Regions from separate parts of the Cupriavidus sp. WS genome, predicted to be linked through region 2. Evidence: riboswitches for the same ligand, from Rfam matches in the RefSeq annotation. Region 2 holds a riboswitch; the other holds the start of a gene.
The links. A riboswitch is a leader RNA that binds a small molecule or an ion and turns the genes downstream of it on or off. The one in region 2 is predicted to bind cobalamin.

Region 1: linked by a shared signal. The riboswitch ahead of K206_RS0113585 (TonB-dependent siderophore receptor) and the one ahead of K206_RS0120780 (TonB-dependent receptor domain-containing protein) in region 2 are both predicted to bind cobalamin.

Annotation. Positions count from the first base shown of each region.
Region 1 covers NZ_AQPL01000149.1:1,844-8,537, reverse strand. Annotated here, with positions in the region: gene K206_RS0113590 (PepSY domain-containing protein) at 1-1,091, opposite strand, end outside; gene K206_RS0113585 (TonB-dependent siderophore receptor) at 1,111-3,360, opposite strand; cobalamin riboswitch at 3,480-3,737, opposite strand; gene K206_RS0113580 (methyl-accepting chemotaxis protein) at 4,026-5,579, shown strand; gene K206_RS0113575 (DUF2501 domain-containing protein) at 5,607-6,083, opposite strand; gene K206_RS0113570 (GlxA family transcriptional regulator) at 6,141-6,694, opposite strand, start outside.
Region 2 covers NZ_AQPL01000257.1:3,648-10,341, forward strand. Annotated here, with positions in the region: gene K206_RS0120760 (sulfite exporter TauE/SafE family protein) at 1-550, opposite strand, end outside; gene K206_RS0120765 (EVE domain-containing protein) at 674-1,168, opposite strand; RNA gene ssrS (6S RNA) at 1,485-1,696, opposite strand; gene K206_RS0120770 (cell division protein ZapA) at 2,005-2,346, opposite strand; gene K206_RS0120775 (hypothetical protein) at 2,343-2,666, opposite strand; cobalamin riboswitch at 2,886-3,132, shown strand; gene K206_RS0120780 (TonB-dependent receptor domain-containing protein) at 3,328-5,235, shown strand; gene K206_RS0120785 (iron ABC transporter permease) at 5,248-6,255, shown strand; gene K206_RS0120790 (ABC transporter ATP-binding protein) at 6,261-6,694, shown strand, end outside.

The sequences.
Region 1 (6,694 bases), on a different contig from region 2:
CCGCCGTCGGCGCGCACGGCGCGGCTGCCTCCGCCCGCGCCCGCCGCCAGCAGCAGCGGCAGTCCCGCCTGCCAGACCATGCGGATCTCGCGCGGCGCGGCCATGCCGTCCAGCCGCGCGGCCAGCGCATCGCCGTCGAGCTCGGGGAAGCGCGGCAGCGTCTGTCCCGCATAGCGCTCCAGCGCGGACTGGTCGAAGTTGCGCGCGGGGAACCACTGGTTGGGATTGACCGAGAGCCAGCCGCTGGCCAGCCACGCCAGCAGGAACAGCGCGCCGCCGAGCCCGGCGACGTGGTGCCAGGCCATCCAGCCGTGGTAGGGCGAGGTGCCGCCCGCGCTGCCGTGCGCGAAGCGGCGGCGCACGCGCAGCCGCAGCCAGCCGATCCAGATGCCGCTCACCGCCACGGCGACGCACACGCCGGAGGTCCACAGCACCACCTGGCGCCACAGCGGCGGGTCGGCGCGCACCGGTGTGAAATACAGCCAGTGCGGCACGGCGCCCAGCCAGTTCCAGAAGCGCTCGGCGCGGTTCGTGTCGCGCATGACTTCACCGGTGCGCGCGGACACGTACAGCTCGGTGCCGGCGGCGTCGCCGAGCGCGATGCGGTGCAGCGGGCGCCAGGCGTTCAGGCCGTTGGGCACGGTCCACTGGTCGCGCGCGGCGGTCTCGGCCCAGCGCGCGCCGGGCGTGCCGGCGAAGCGCGCGGCGATGTCGCGCGCGGCGGCGGCGTCCACCTGTTCGATGCGCGTGCCGTCGCGCGCCGAGACCGTATGCGGCTGGCCGCGCCAGTCGACCATGCGGTAGACCGGCAGCGCGCCCATCATCTCCAGGCGCAGGCTGCGCGGGAAGCGGTCCAGCCCCGCGCCGGCCAGGGCCGCGGCGGGCGCGACGCGCACCGCCGGCAGGTCCAGCGGCGGCAGGCCGGCGTGGCGCTCGCTGTCGGTCAGCGCGGGGAACGCCACGTACATCATGACCAGCCCGGACAGGAACCACATGGCGATCAGCAGGCAGCCGGCGATCCCGGCCCAGCGGTGCACCAGGTAGAGCCAGCGGCGCGCGCAGCGCCAGCAGCGTTCCGGCCAGGACAGCAAAGGGCGCGCCACGGCCGGGCTAGAAATAGAAGTTGGCCGACAGCTCGGCCGCGCGCGGGCGGCCCAGCAGCCACTGTCCGCCGCTGTTGCCGGAGGTCTCGGCGTAGTCGCGGTTGAACAGGTTGTAGACGCGCAGCGCCAGCGCGGTCTGGCGCGACACGCGCCACTGCAGCGCGGCATCCACCACCGTGTACGAAGGCATGGCCGCGGTGTTGGCATTGTCGGTATAGCGCCGGCCCACGTAGCGCAGGCCGCCGCCCGCCTGCCACTGCGGCGCGAAGGCCCAGGTCAGCCATAGGTTGGCGGCCTGCTGCGGCACGCCGGTCGGCACGTTGCCGTTGCGCGAGACCAGCGCGCCGTTGACGCTTTCGGCGAAGTCGTCGTAGCGGGCGCGCAGCACGGTGCCGTTGGCATCCACGCGCAGGCCGCGCATCAGCTCGATGCTGAGCGACGCCTCCAGCCCGCGCGAGGACTGCTCGCCCACCTGCACCGACAGCGCCGGGTTGCCGGCGTCGCGCGTGAGCAGATTCTTCTTGACGATCTGGTAGGCGGCGAAGGTCCATTCGCCGCGCCTGTTCCAGAACGCCTGCTTGACGCCGGCCTCGATCTGCCGGCCGGTGGCGAGCCGGAAGTCCTTCTGCGCGTCCGAGGTGGTGATCAGCGCGCCGAGCGGATCGGTGGCGGTGGCGTACTGCGCGTAGACCGACAGCGATGGCGTGAATTCGTAGACCGTGCCCGCGCGCCAGGTGGCGTTGTTGAAGGTGCGGGTCCAGTCGTCGCCGGTCAGCAGGTTGCCGCGCTCGAGTTGGGCATGGTCGAAGCGCACGCCGCCGATCACCGACCATTGCCGCGTGAGCTTGAGGCGGTCCTCGCCGAACAGGGCGGCCTGGGTGGTGTGGGTGCGGTAGCGCGGCGAAGTGACCACGCCCGGCGGGCTGAAGAACTGGCCCGGGTCGAACTGGTACGCGCCGACGGTGGAGGCGCCGCCGTAGGGCGAGTTGTTGCTGTGGGTGAAGTTGATGCGGTTGACGTCGAAGCCCGCCATGACCGTGTTGGCCAGGCCGAACAGCTGGCCGTCGACCTTCAGGTCGGCGCGGTCGCCGATCTGCTCCTGGTCGTGCAGGATCTCCAGGTAGTCGGTGCGGCGCACCTGCCCGGTGGCGGGCAGGTAGGTGTAGGACTCCGAGTCGCGCCAGTGGCGCTGGCTGGTGAGGTAATAGAACTGGTTGCGCACGGCCACGCGCTCGTTGGGCTGCCATTCGGCGGCCAGCCGGGTCCAGCGGTCGCGGTAGGTGATGGTGCTGTCGCCCACGTTGTAGTTCTTCGTGCGCAGCGAGGTATCCAGGCTGCCGTTGACCAGCGGCGTGCCCAGGTAGCGCATCGGGTGCTGGTCGCCGTCGTCGTAGGACAGCGTGAGGTTGAATGCCGGCGAGACGTCGAGCCGCACCGCGGCGGACACGTCCACGTCGCGCGATTCGCCGCGGTCCACCCAGCCGGCGGAGCGGCCGTAGTTGACGTTGAAGCGGTAGGACAGGTTCTCGTTGACCGCGCCGCCGCTGTCGAAGGCCGCGCGCGCGGTGCGCTGCGTGCCGCCGGTGAGCTGCAGCTCGTTGGTGATGGGGCCGCGCAGCGGCTTTTTCGGGATCACGTTGACCACGCCGCCGATGGCGCCCTCGCCGTACATCACGGAGGCCGCGCCGCGCAGCACCTCGATGCGGTCCACCGACCACGTATCGAACGGGAAGGTGACGGTGCCGGCCGCCACGTACAGGCGCGTGCCGTCGTACAGCTGCATGACCGAGCCCTGGCCCGAGAAGCCGCGCGCGGCAAGCGCCGTGCCGCCGTTGCCGGGCGCGCCGGCGGCGGTGATGCCGGTGGCGCGCGACACCGCGTCGCTCACGCTCTGGTCGCCGCGCTCGCGGATGGTCTCGCCGGACAGCACCTCGATGCTGGCCGGGGTCTCGAGCGGCGTCAGCCCCAGGCGGCTGCCGGTGCTGGCGGGTTCCGACAGCGACAGGCCCGGCGGCAGCGCGGCGCTGCTGACCACCACCGGCGGCAGCGCCGCGGCCTCTTTCTGCGCCGGGCGCGCCGGCGGGCGGCCGGCCTCGATGTCGTCGGCGGCGCGGGCGGCGTCCGCGCCGGCACCGGCAAAGGCGCCCAGCGACAGGGCCAGCGCGCACTGGCGCGCCAGCGTGCGGCGGATGGGGATGAAGCGGAGCCGGCCGGAGGCGGGCAGCAGGCGGCGGGCAAGGCGGTGGCGCGCGGACATGGACTTTCCATCGTTGGACGCGGGCGACCCCGCCCGCGGCAATGAACGAACCAGCCACGGACGCGCGCGCCGGCGCCGGGCGCAGCCCGGCGGCCTCACGCGCGGTGCCCGTCCGCAGCCGCTGTGATGGGTCGCAAGGCCGGTATCCGGGCTCGCAGGGGGATGCGCTGCCGGGTGGGCGCGTCCGGGGTGCCGCCTTCCCGCGCGTGGTTGCGCGCAGTGGCTGCCGCTGCTTGTGGGGCGCGGCGTGACACCTTTCTACCTGCTGACCGTTGCGGGGGCAGCACAGGACTTGCCGCGGCGGGGCGGCGCACCTGTTTCCCGTTTAACCCCTGACCGCGCAACGCGGGCGGGGCACCTTCGATCCTTTTGCAACCCGGTTGCAAAAGCAGTGCGGGTGCGAGGCGGATTGTAACGGGATTTAAGTGATCCGGGGCGGTAGTTTTTACCCGGCGTGGCTGCGCCGCGAAGCCGGCGCATTGCGCCGACATGATGAATCGTGTCGTCATCGCGAGGCATCGTCCGGCATCTTTTTGGTGTTTCCGGCACCGCGCGCGGGAATACCGCATGCGGCGCTAAAGAAGGCAGGGCGTGCTCCGATATCCGGGGGAACACCGCCTGCCTTTTGCACGGCCGGTGCCCGTCCCGATAACGCGAACCTCGTCATGAACCACCTGACCCTGCGAAAAAAGCTGTGGATTCCCCTTGTGCTGGCCTGGCTCGGCCTGCTGCTGCTGACCGTGATGCACGCCTTCCAGACCCGGCAGTTGCAGATGGCCGACCGCCGCGGCGAGCTGGCCAACGTGGTCGACATGTCGCTCTCGCTGGTGCGCGACTACGCGGAACTGGCGCGCCAGGGCAAGATGAGCGAAGCCGAGGCCAAGGCCCAGGCCACCGCCCGCATCGCCGCGCAGCGCTACGGCAAGGATGGCTACATCACCATCGTGGGCGCCGATTCGGTGCTGGTGATGCACCCGATCAACGCCAAGCTCAACGGCAAGAACATGATCGATTTCAAGGACGCGAAGGGCAAGGCGCTCTACGTCGAGATCGCCGCGCGCGGCGCCTCGCCCGAGGGCGCCGGGCACCTGGACTACTGGTGGCCCAAGCCGGGCAGCGACCAGCCCAGCCCCAAGATCGGCTACGTGGCGCGCTACAAGCCGTGGAACTGGGATCTGGTGGCGGGCACCTACATGGATGACGTGGAGGCCCAGTTCCGCTCGTCGCTGTATCAGTCGGTCGGCCTGCTGGTGCTGCTCGGCATCGTGATCTCCGGCGTGGCCACGCTGGTGATCCGCAGCATCCAGAAATCGGTGGGCGGCGAGCCCGCCGACGCGGCCGCGCTGGCCCTGCGCATGGCCTCCGGCGACCTGACCGTGCGCGCCGGCACCGCGCCGGACGACCGCGCCAGCCTGATGTACGCGATCGGCCATATGCGCGACCAGCTCGCCGGCACCGTGGGGGGCATCCAGCAGGCGGCCGATTCCATCAGCGCCGCGGCGCAGCAGATCGCCGCCGGCAACTCCGACCTGTCGGGCCGCACCGAGCAGCAGGCCGCCTCGCTGCAACAGACCGCCGCCAGCATGGAGCAGCTCACCGCCACCGTGCGCCAGAACGCCGACAACGCCGCCGAGGCCAGCCAGTACGTGGCCGACGCCGCGCAGATCGCGCAGCAGGGCGGCAGCGTGGTGAGCGAGGTGGTGGACAAGATGCGCGGCATCACCGCCAGCTCGCGCAAGATCAACGACATCATCGGCGTGATCGACGGCATCGCCTTCCAGACCAATATCCTGGCGCTCAACGCCGCGGTGGAAGCCGCGCGCGCCGGCGAGCAGGGCCGCGGCTTTGCCGTGGTGGCCGGCGAGGTGCGCAACCTCGCGCAGCGCAGCGCGAGCGCGGCCAAGGAGATCAAGACCCTGATCGTGGAATCGACGGGGCAGGTCGACAGCGGCTCGGCGCTGGTCGAGCAGGCCGGCCAGACGATGGCCGAGATCGTCAGCGCGGTGGGCCGCGTGACCGCCATCATGGACGGCATCGCCTCGGCCACGGCCGAGCAGCGCACCGGCATCGAGGAGGTCAACCGCGCGGTCTCGCAGATGGACCAGATGACGCAGCAGAACGCGGCGCTGGTGGAGCAGGCCAGCGCGGCCGCGGCCTCGCTGGAAGACCAGGCCGGCGCGCTGCACCAGGCGGTGTCCGCCTTCCGCCTGGCGGCCTGAAGCGCGCCGCGATGGCGGCGGCGGTGGCTAGAGCAGCGACTTGCCCTGTGCCAGGATCTTGTCGCAGACCTGCTTGGTGATCTGCTCCTTGAGGCCGCCGCCGCTGAGGTCGAGCTTGCCGCCCTCGGCGCTGCTGAGGATGCCCTTGGCGCCTTCGCTGTAGCCGGGGTCGGACGCCGGCGCGCCGCCGAGCTTGCCCAGCAGCTTGTCCTTGACCGAGGCGGCGCCGCTGCCGCCGCCCAGGTAGTTGTTCTTGACGCAGAACTCCAGCACGCCGGCCACGTTGCCGGTGCTGCCCGAGCTCAGCGATTGCAGCGAGGGTATGCCGCCGCCCCCGCCGCCCAGGCTGCCGGCCAGCCCTCCCAGGCCGCCGCTGCCGCCGCCCGAGCCGTTGCCTTGCGTGGCGCCCTTGAGCAGGTCGCCGAGTTGCGCGTGGGCCGCCGCCGGCAACAGGGCGGCGGTCAGGATCGATACGGCGGCGAGGCGGCTAAAGCTGGCTTTCATGCGATGCTCCTTTCTGGTGGATCAAAAGCGAGCTTCCAATATAGCGCCTCGCCGCATTCAGGGTGTGACGCGCCACGCGGAAGGCGTCACCGGCTCTTCGAGCCGCCACGCCGCGCGGAATGCGTGCGGGCTGGCGAAGCCGCACCGCGCGGCCACCTGTTCCACCGGCCAGTCGCTTTCCCTGAGCAGCCGCCGCGCCAGCGCGATGCGCAACTGCTGCTGGTACTGCTTGAGCGTCACGCCGCATTGTTGCCGGAACAGCCGCGCGAGTTGACGGTAGCTCAGCGCGAAGCGGGCGGCCAGCGCCTCGTAGGGCAGCGCGTAGTCCGGCCGGGCCGTGAGGAAATCCTGCACCGCGTGGATCACCGCGTGGTCGTGGCCGCGGTAGCGCAATTGCGCGTCGAGCGCCGGGTCCTGGCTCAGGCGCCGGAACGGCACCACGTTGTCGCGCGCCACGCGGATCGCCGCAGGCGCGCCGAAGTCCCGCGCGATCAGGTGCAGCGCGAGATCGATGCCGGCGGTGACGCCGGCCGATGTGACCAGCCCGCCGTCGTCGACCAGCAGGCGGTTGGCCAGCACGCGCGCGGCGGGGTAGCGCTGCTGCAGCCGCT
Region 2 (6,694 bases):
CCGAGGTGGCCACGGCGTTGTGGATCGGCACGTTGCACCAGGTCATGAACGGCACCGAGACGAAGCCGCCGCCGGCGCCCACCAGGCTGGACAGGAAGCCGATCACGCCGCCCGCGCCGAGCATGCCCGGCGTGGCCGGCAGCTGGCGGTGCGGCGCGGGCTTGCGGTTGCGCAGCATCTGCCAGGCCGAGAAGCCGACGAACACCGAGAACAGCAGCGACAGCCAGCCGGTCTTGAGCGCGGCGAAGACCTTGCCGCCGCCGAGCAGGCCGCCGGCCAGGATGCCGGGCGCCAGCGCGAGCACCAGCTTCCAGCGCACCATGCCGTGCAGGTGGTGGGCGCGCACCGAGGACAGCGAGGTAAACAGGATGGTCGCCATCGAGGTGGCGATCGCCATGTGGACGATGGCCTCGTGCGGGAAATCCAGGTAGGTGAACAGCAGCGTGAGGAAGGGCACCATCAGCATGCCGCCGCCCACGCCGAGCAGGCCGGCGCAGAAGCCGGTAAAGGCGCCGAGCAGCAACAGCCCGGGAATCAGGGAGACATGCATGGAACGAGGCCGGCCTTGTGGATGTCGTTGGCGCCGATGCGCCGGGAAGGGCGGGCGCGCCGCGCGCCGCGCGGGGCAGCCGACCGGCCGATCAGCCGGTCAGCCGGTCAGCCGATCAAGCGGTCAGCCCATCAGCCGCGTGGTGATGAAGCGCCATTCGGCCGGCGTCACCGGCGTGATGGACAGGCGGTTGCCCCGCCGCAGCACCACCATGTCGGCCAGTTCCGCGTGCGCGCGCAGATCGGCCAGCGAGATCAGCGGGCCCTTGCCGACGTAGCGCACGTCGACCAGCACCCAGCGCGGCGCGTCGGGCCTGGAGGCGTCGTCGTAATACTCGCTCTCGGGATCGAACTGGGTGGGATCGGGGTAGGGCTGCGAGCCGACCTCGGCCAGGCCGGCGATGCCGGGCTGCGGGCACGACGAGTGATAGAACAGCACGCCGTCGCCGATGCGCATGGCGTCGCGCATGAAGTTGCGCGCCTGGTAGTTGCGCACGCCGGTCCAGGGCAGCGTGCCGCGCCTGGCGAGGTCGTCGATGCTGGCCTCGTTCGGCTCCGATTTCATCAGCCAGTACTGGCGGGCCCGGTCGGCGGCATTGGCTTGCGAGGAGCGGCTCATTGGCGGATTGGCTCACGGCGGAGTGGCGTTGGCGACAGCGCTATGGTGCAGCAAGCCCGGCCAAAAGAAAACCGTGTATGCCATCGTGCGGCAGTCGCGCAGCAGCCGTGCGCCAGCCGTGCGCGGCTCGCGCGGCCGGGTGCGCCGCGCGGGCGCGAAGCGTGAAAAATGCGAAAAACGCGAGGAAATGCGGGGAGGCGCGAGGAACCGGCAGGCATCGCCAGGGCCGCGCAAAAAGGGGCCGCGCAAAAAAACGAGCGCAAAAAAACGAGCGCAAAAAAAAGGCGGTGGTTTCAAACCACCGCCTTCTCTCGTTGGGGTCCCCGCCTCGGCCGCTGGATCGGCATCCTGAACCCAAGTGAGGTTCAGAGTGGCTGCGGAAGCCGCATTTTGGGTACATCACTGACTCAGGGAGTCCCGACTGCGAACTTTGAATCAAGCGACGCGCTCGCCCACACGGCATTGTCCCGCACCAACAAATGCTTATCGGTTCAAGGAATATGATCCTGACGAACCAGGCAGGGAAACTGTCAAACGTCTGACTTTGTTGCCGCAGGACCAATCGCTTCCGCAGGCTGTCAGACGTTTGCCGTTTCTAACTTGGATGGGATGAAAACGGCGGTCAGGCACGATAACCCGACCTTTGGTGTCGCGACTATGTGGCTTGGCGCGACTTGGCTCCACTATACACCGCCGGGCATTTCATACCAAGCCCGCCGTGCCGGGCCGTTACATTTTGCCGACGCGCGCGGCACCTCGGGCACATCGCGGTCATCGCGGCGTCACAACTGTGCCGTGCGGGGCACCGCGCCGCGGCCGGCCGCGCCCGGCCCCGTTCAGCCGCGGGAAATGGGCGCGCCGGTGCCGACGTGGGCGTACTGGCGCAGCGCCTCGTCGGCGCGCTCGTTGAGCTCGCGGATGCGCGCGCGCACGGCGTCCACCGGAATCGCGCCGTCTTCCTGCTGCTTGCGCTTGAGCGAGAGCAGGTCCGAGGCGATGCTGATGGCCGCCATCACCGCCACGCGCTCCACGCCCTTGGCGGAGACGCCGCTCTTGAGGCGGGTCATCTGGTCGTCTACCAGGGCCACCGCTTCCAGCAGCGCGGCTTCGTTGTCCGGCGCGATGGCGAAGCGGTAGGACTGGCCGGCGATGCTGACTTCGACTTGCTTGTTGCTCATGCGTTTTCTCCGGGTGCCTTGGTGAGGGCGCTGTCCGCGGCCTGCGCGGCGCCGTCGCCGAGCAGGTCGAGCTGGCGGGCGTCGCTGGCGGTGGGGAGCTTGTCGAGGATCGACTGGATGCGCAACTGCGCTTCCTCGATCTTGATATTGAGCAGCTCCCGGTCGGCGGCCATCGCCTCGCGGTCGCCGCGCAGCTGGCTGGCCTCGGCCTGCAGGCGTTCGATCTCCTCGCGCAGGCGCTGGTTCTCCGCTGCCAGGGTGTCGGCGTGATGCAGCACGCGCCCGATCTTGGCGGCGAGTTGTTCGAGTTCGGTGAGCATAGAGCCTGTCATATCCGGGTTTCGGGTTCTGGGATTCTAGCCCAAGCGCTCCGCGCGCAGCCGTGGAAAGCAGCCCGGTGTGACCGGGCCAGCGCGCCGAAGTTGCATGCAACGTCGCCCAACGGGCGCCGCGGCGGCATTTCCTGGCTGCTTCCATGCGTTTTCGCGCGGCCCGGGGCGGTGCGCGGGGCGTCATTGACGCTCGCGGTGAAACTGCCTACACTCGCGCACGTTCCAGGTGCTCGCAATCCTGTTCACTACAGGGTTGCAGTTCAACGGGAAACAGGGAGCCAGCCGCCGCCGCCAGGGCGCGTGCCGGGCCAACCTGTGCTGCCCCCGCAACGGTAAGCGACCGCGATCGGAAATATCGCAAGGCCGACCCATCAGCCACTGAACCGCAAGGTCCGGGAAGGCGGTCGGACTGGTGTCGCCAGCCCGGATACCGGCCTGAACGAGAGTGCGCCGCCTTCCGCAGGATGCGTGGCGCGCTTCGTCGCCAGACGGTCCGCGGGGGAACGGACCAGGCTGCTCTCTCCCTCTTCGCACCATGCGTTCATCGTCTTCCCGGCACCGCCGGCCGGCATCGCCGGCGCTTCGCCAGTCTGTTCCCGTTCTCGTTGCCGCGCGCGCGCGCCGGCCCCTGTCGGCCGGCCTGCTTGCCGTGCTCGCCGCCGGCGCGCACGGCCTGGCCCAGGCCCAGCCGGCGCCCGACAGCGAACCCGCGCCGCAGCCGGCCGCACAGCCTGTCGTCGCGCAACCGGTCGCACAACCCGCCGCGCAATCTGCCACGCAACCGGCCACGCAACCCGCCGCCACGCCGCTGGCCCCGGTGGTGGTGACGGCCACGCGCACCGCGCAGGCGCTGACCGAGGCGCTGCCGCACACCACCGTGGTCACGCAGCAGGACATCGTCAACTCGCAGGCGCCCGACCTGCGCACGCTGCTGCGCTCGCAGGCCGGCGTGGAATTCGCCGCCAACGGCGGCATGGGCGCCAACACCACGCTGTTCATGCGCGGCGCCAACGGCAACCAGACCCTGATCCTGATCGACGGCGTGCGCGTGTCGTCGGCCAGCAGCGGCACGGCGCAGCTGGCCAACATCCTGCCCGACCAGATCGACCACATCGAGGTGGTGCGCGGCAACGTGTCGGCGCTGTACGGCTCGGACGCCATCGGCGGCGTGGTGCAGATCTTCACCAAGACCGGCGCGGGCAAGCCGCCCGCGGCCAACGCGCAGATCGAGTACGGCAGCAACAACACGCGCCAGGCCACGGTGGGCTACGGCGGCCAGGTCGGCGACACCTCGTTCAACCTCACCGGCTCGATCTTCAAGACCGACGGCTTCTCCGCCGTCAACCCGCAGCAGCAGCCCAAGGCCAATCCCAACGACAACCCCTACGACAACAAGAGCGTGTCGGGCCAGGTCAAGCACCGCTTCACCAGCGACTGGGACGCGGGCGTCACGGCCTACTACTCCAAGAGCAAGCTGTCCTACGACAGCACCTCGGGCAAGCCCACCGACGTCTGGTGGATGGACAGCGAGCTCTACACCGTATCGGGTTTCGTCAACGGCAAGCTGGGCCGGGACTGGAGCACGCATTTCAAGGTGGCGCAGAGCGAGGACCGCAGCACCACGACCAGGAACGGCCTGTTCGACAGCCGCTTCAACACGCGCAACCGCCAGTACACCTGGCAGAACGAATACGCGCTGGCGCCCACGCACACGCTGCTGTTCGGCGCCGAGTACGCGCAGCAGGAGCTCGATTCGAGCTCCTACGCCACGCCGGTGCGCAATATCGCCTCGGTGTTCGCCGGCTACGACGGCCGCCTGGGCAAGCACCAGCTGCAGCTCAACGTGCGCAACGACCACTACTCGGACTTCGGCAGCCAGGCCAGCTACTTCGCCGGCTACGGCTACAACCTGACCGAGGCCTTCAAGCTGATCGCCAACGCCAGCAACGCCTTCCGCGCTCCCACCTTCAACGAGCTGTACTACCCCGGCTACGGCCAGCCCGGCATCCAGCCCGAGCGCGCCCGCTCGGTCGAGCTCGGCGCGCAGTACAGCACCGACGGCGCCGGCCTGCTGCGCGTGACCGCGTTCGAGACCCGCTACGACAACCTGATCGTCTCGGCGCTGCAGCCCAATGGCCTGTACCTGGCGCAGAATGTCGCCGAAGCCAAGGTGCAGGGCGTCGAGGCCTCGTGGCGCGCGCGCCTGCTGGGCACCGACGTGGGCGCCAGCGTGACCTTCCAGAACCCGCTCGACGAGCAGAACAACACCCAGCTGCTGCGCCGCGCGCGCCGCCACGCCGCCTTCGACGTGGGCCGCCAGTTCGGCGACTTCCGCCTCGGCGGCGAGTGGGTCATTTCGTCGGCGCGCCTGGACAGCGGCTCGCGCACGCTGGGCGGATACGGTATCGTCAACCTCAACGCCCGCTACAACATCGACAAGCAATGGTTCATCGCCGCCCGCGTGGAAAACCTGTTCGACAAGAACTACCAGCTCGCCTATCCCTACAACACGCAGGGGCGCGCCGGCTTTGTCACGCTGGGCTGGCGCCAGCGTTGACGGCGGCCTGAGATGCGCCGCGCGCTGGCCGTCTGGCTGATGCTCGCCGCCGCCGGCGCGGCGGTGTTCGTGCTGTCGCTGGCGGTGGGCAGCGTGCCGCTGAGCGCGGCGCAGGTGTGGCACGCGCTGGCCGGCGGCGGCGCCGACACCGCCGACACCGCCAGCGCCATCGTGCGCGAGCTGCGCCTGCCGCGCGCGGCCGCGGCCTTCGCCTGCGGCGGCCTGCTGGCGCTGACCGGCGCGCTGATGCAGGTGCTGCTGCGCAACCCGCTGGCCGAGCCCTACGTGCTGGGCGTCTCGGGCGGCGCGGCCACCGGCGCGCTCGGCGCCATGCTGATGATGTGGCCGCTGTGGACTGTGCAGGCCGGCGCCGCCGGCGGCGCGCTGTTCTCGATGCTGCTGGTGGCCACGCTGGCGCGGCGCGACCTGCTGCATCCGCAGGTGCAGGGCGGCCACCACGAGGCCGGCTCGCGCCTGCTGCTGACCGGCGTGATCCTGGCCGCGGGCTGGGGCGCGCTGATCACGCTGATTCTGAGCGTGGCGCCCGAGGCGCGCCTGCGCGGCATGCTGTTCTGGCTGACCGGCGACCTCGGCGGCACCGCCAGCTACGGTCTCGCGCTCGGCGCGCTGGCGCTGGCCGTGCTGCTGGCCATGCCGCTGGCGCGCGCGCTCAACGCCATGCTGATGGGCGAGACCGTGGCGCAGGCGCTCGGCGTGCGCGTGGGCGCGGTGCGCATGTCGGTGTTCGTGCTGGCCTCGGTGGCGATCGCGGTGGCCATCACCTCGGCCGGCTCGATCGGCTTCGTCGGGCTGGTGGTGCCGCACCTGGTGCGGCTGGCGTGGGGCAACGACCAGCGCCTGCTGCTGCCGGCCTCGGCGCTGCTGGGCGGCGCGCTGCTGATGGCGGCCGACCTGGTGGCGCGCACCGTGATCGCGCCGGCGCAGTTGCCGGTGGGCGTCATCACCGCGCTGCTGGGCGTGCCGACCTTCCTCTTCCTGTTGCTGCGCAGGCCGCGCTGATGCCGATGCCAAGCTGGAACGAACCCGTCTCGAACTGTCCCGTGCTGGCGTTGCGGGCCCTGCAGTTGCGCGCCGGCGCGCGCGTGCTGCTCGACGGTCTGAGTTTGTCGGTGCGGGCCGGCGAGCTGTGGTGCGTGGTTGGCCCCAACGGCGTGGGCAAGTCCACGCTGATGTCGGTGCTGGCCGGGCTGCGCAAGCCGGACGGCGGCGCGGTGCTGCTCGACGGCCGCGCGCCGCTGGAGATCGCGCCGGCCGCGCTCGCGTTGCAGCGCGCGTATCTGCCGCAGGCGGTGAGCGACACCTTCTCGATGCGCGTGCGCGACGCGGTGGCGGTCGGCCGCCATCCGCACCTGTCGGGCTGGGGCTGGGCGCGCCGCGAGGACGATGCCGTCGTCGCCGCGGTGATGCGCGAGCTCGATCTCGACGCGCTCGCCGCGCG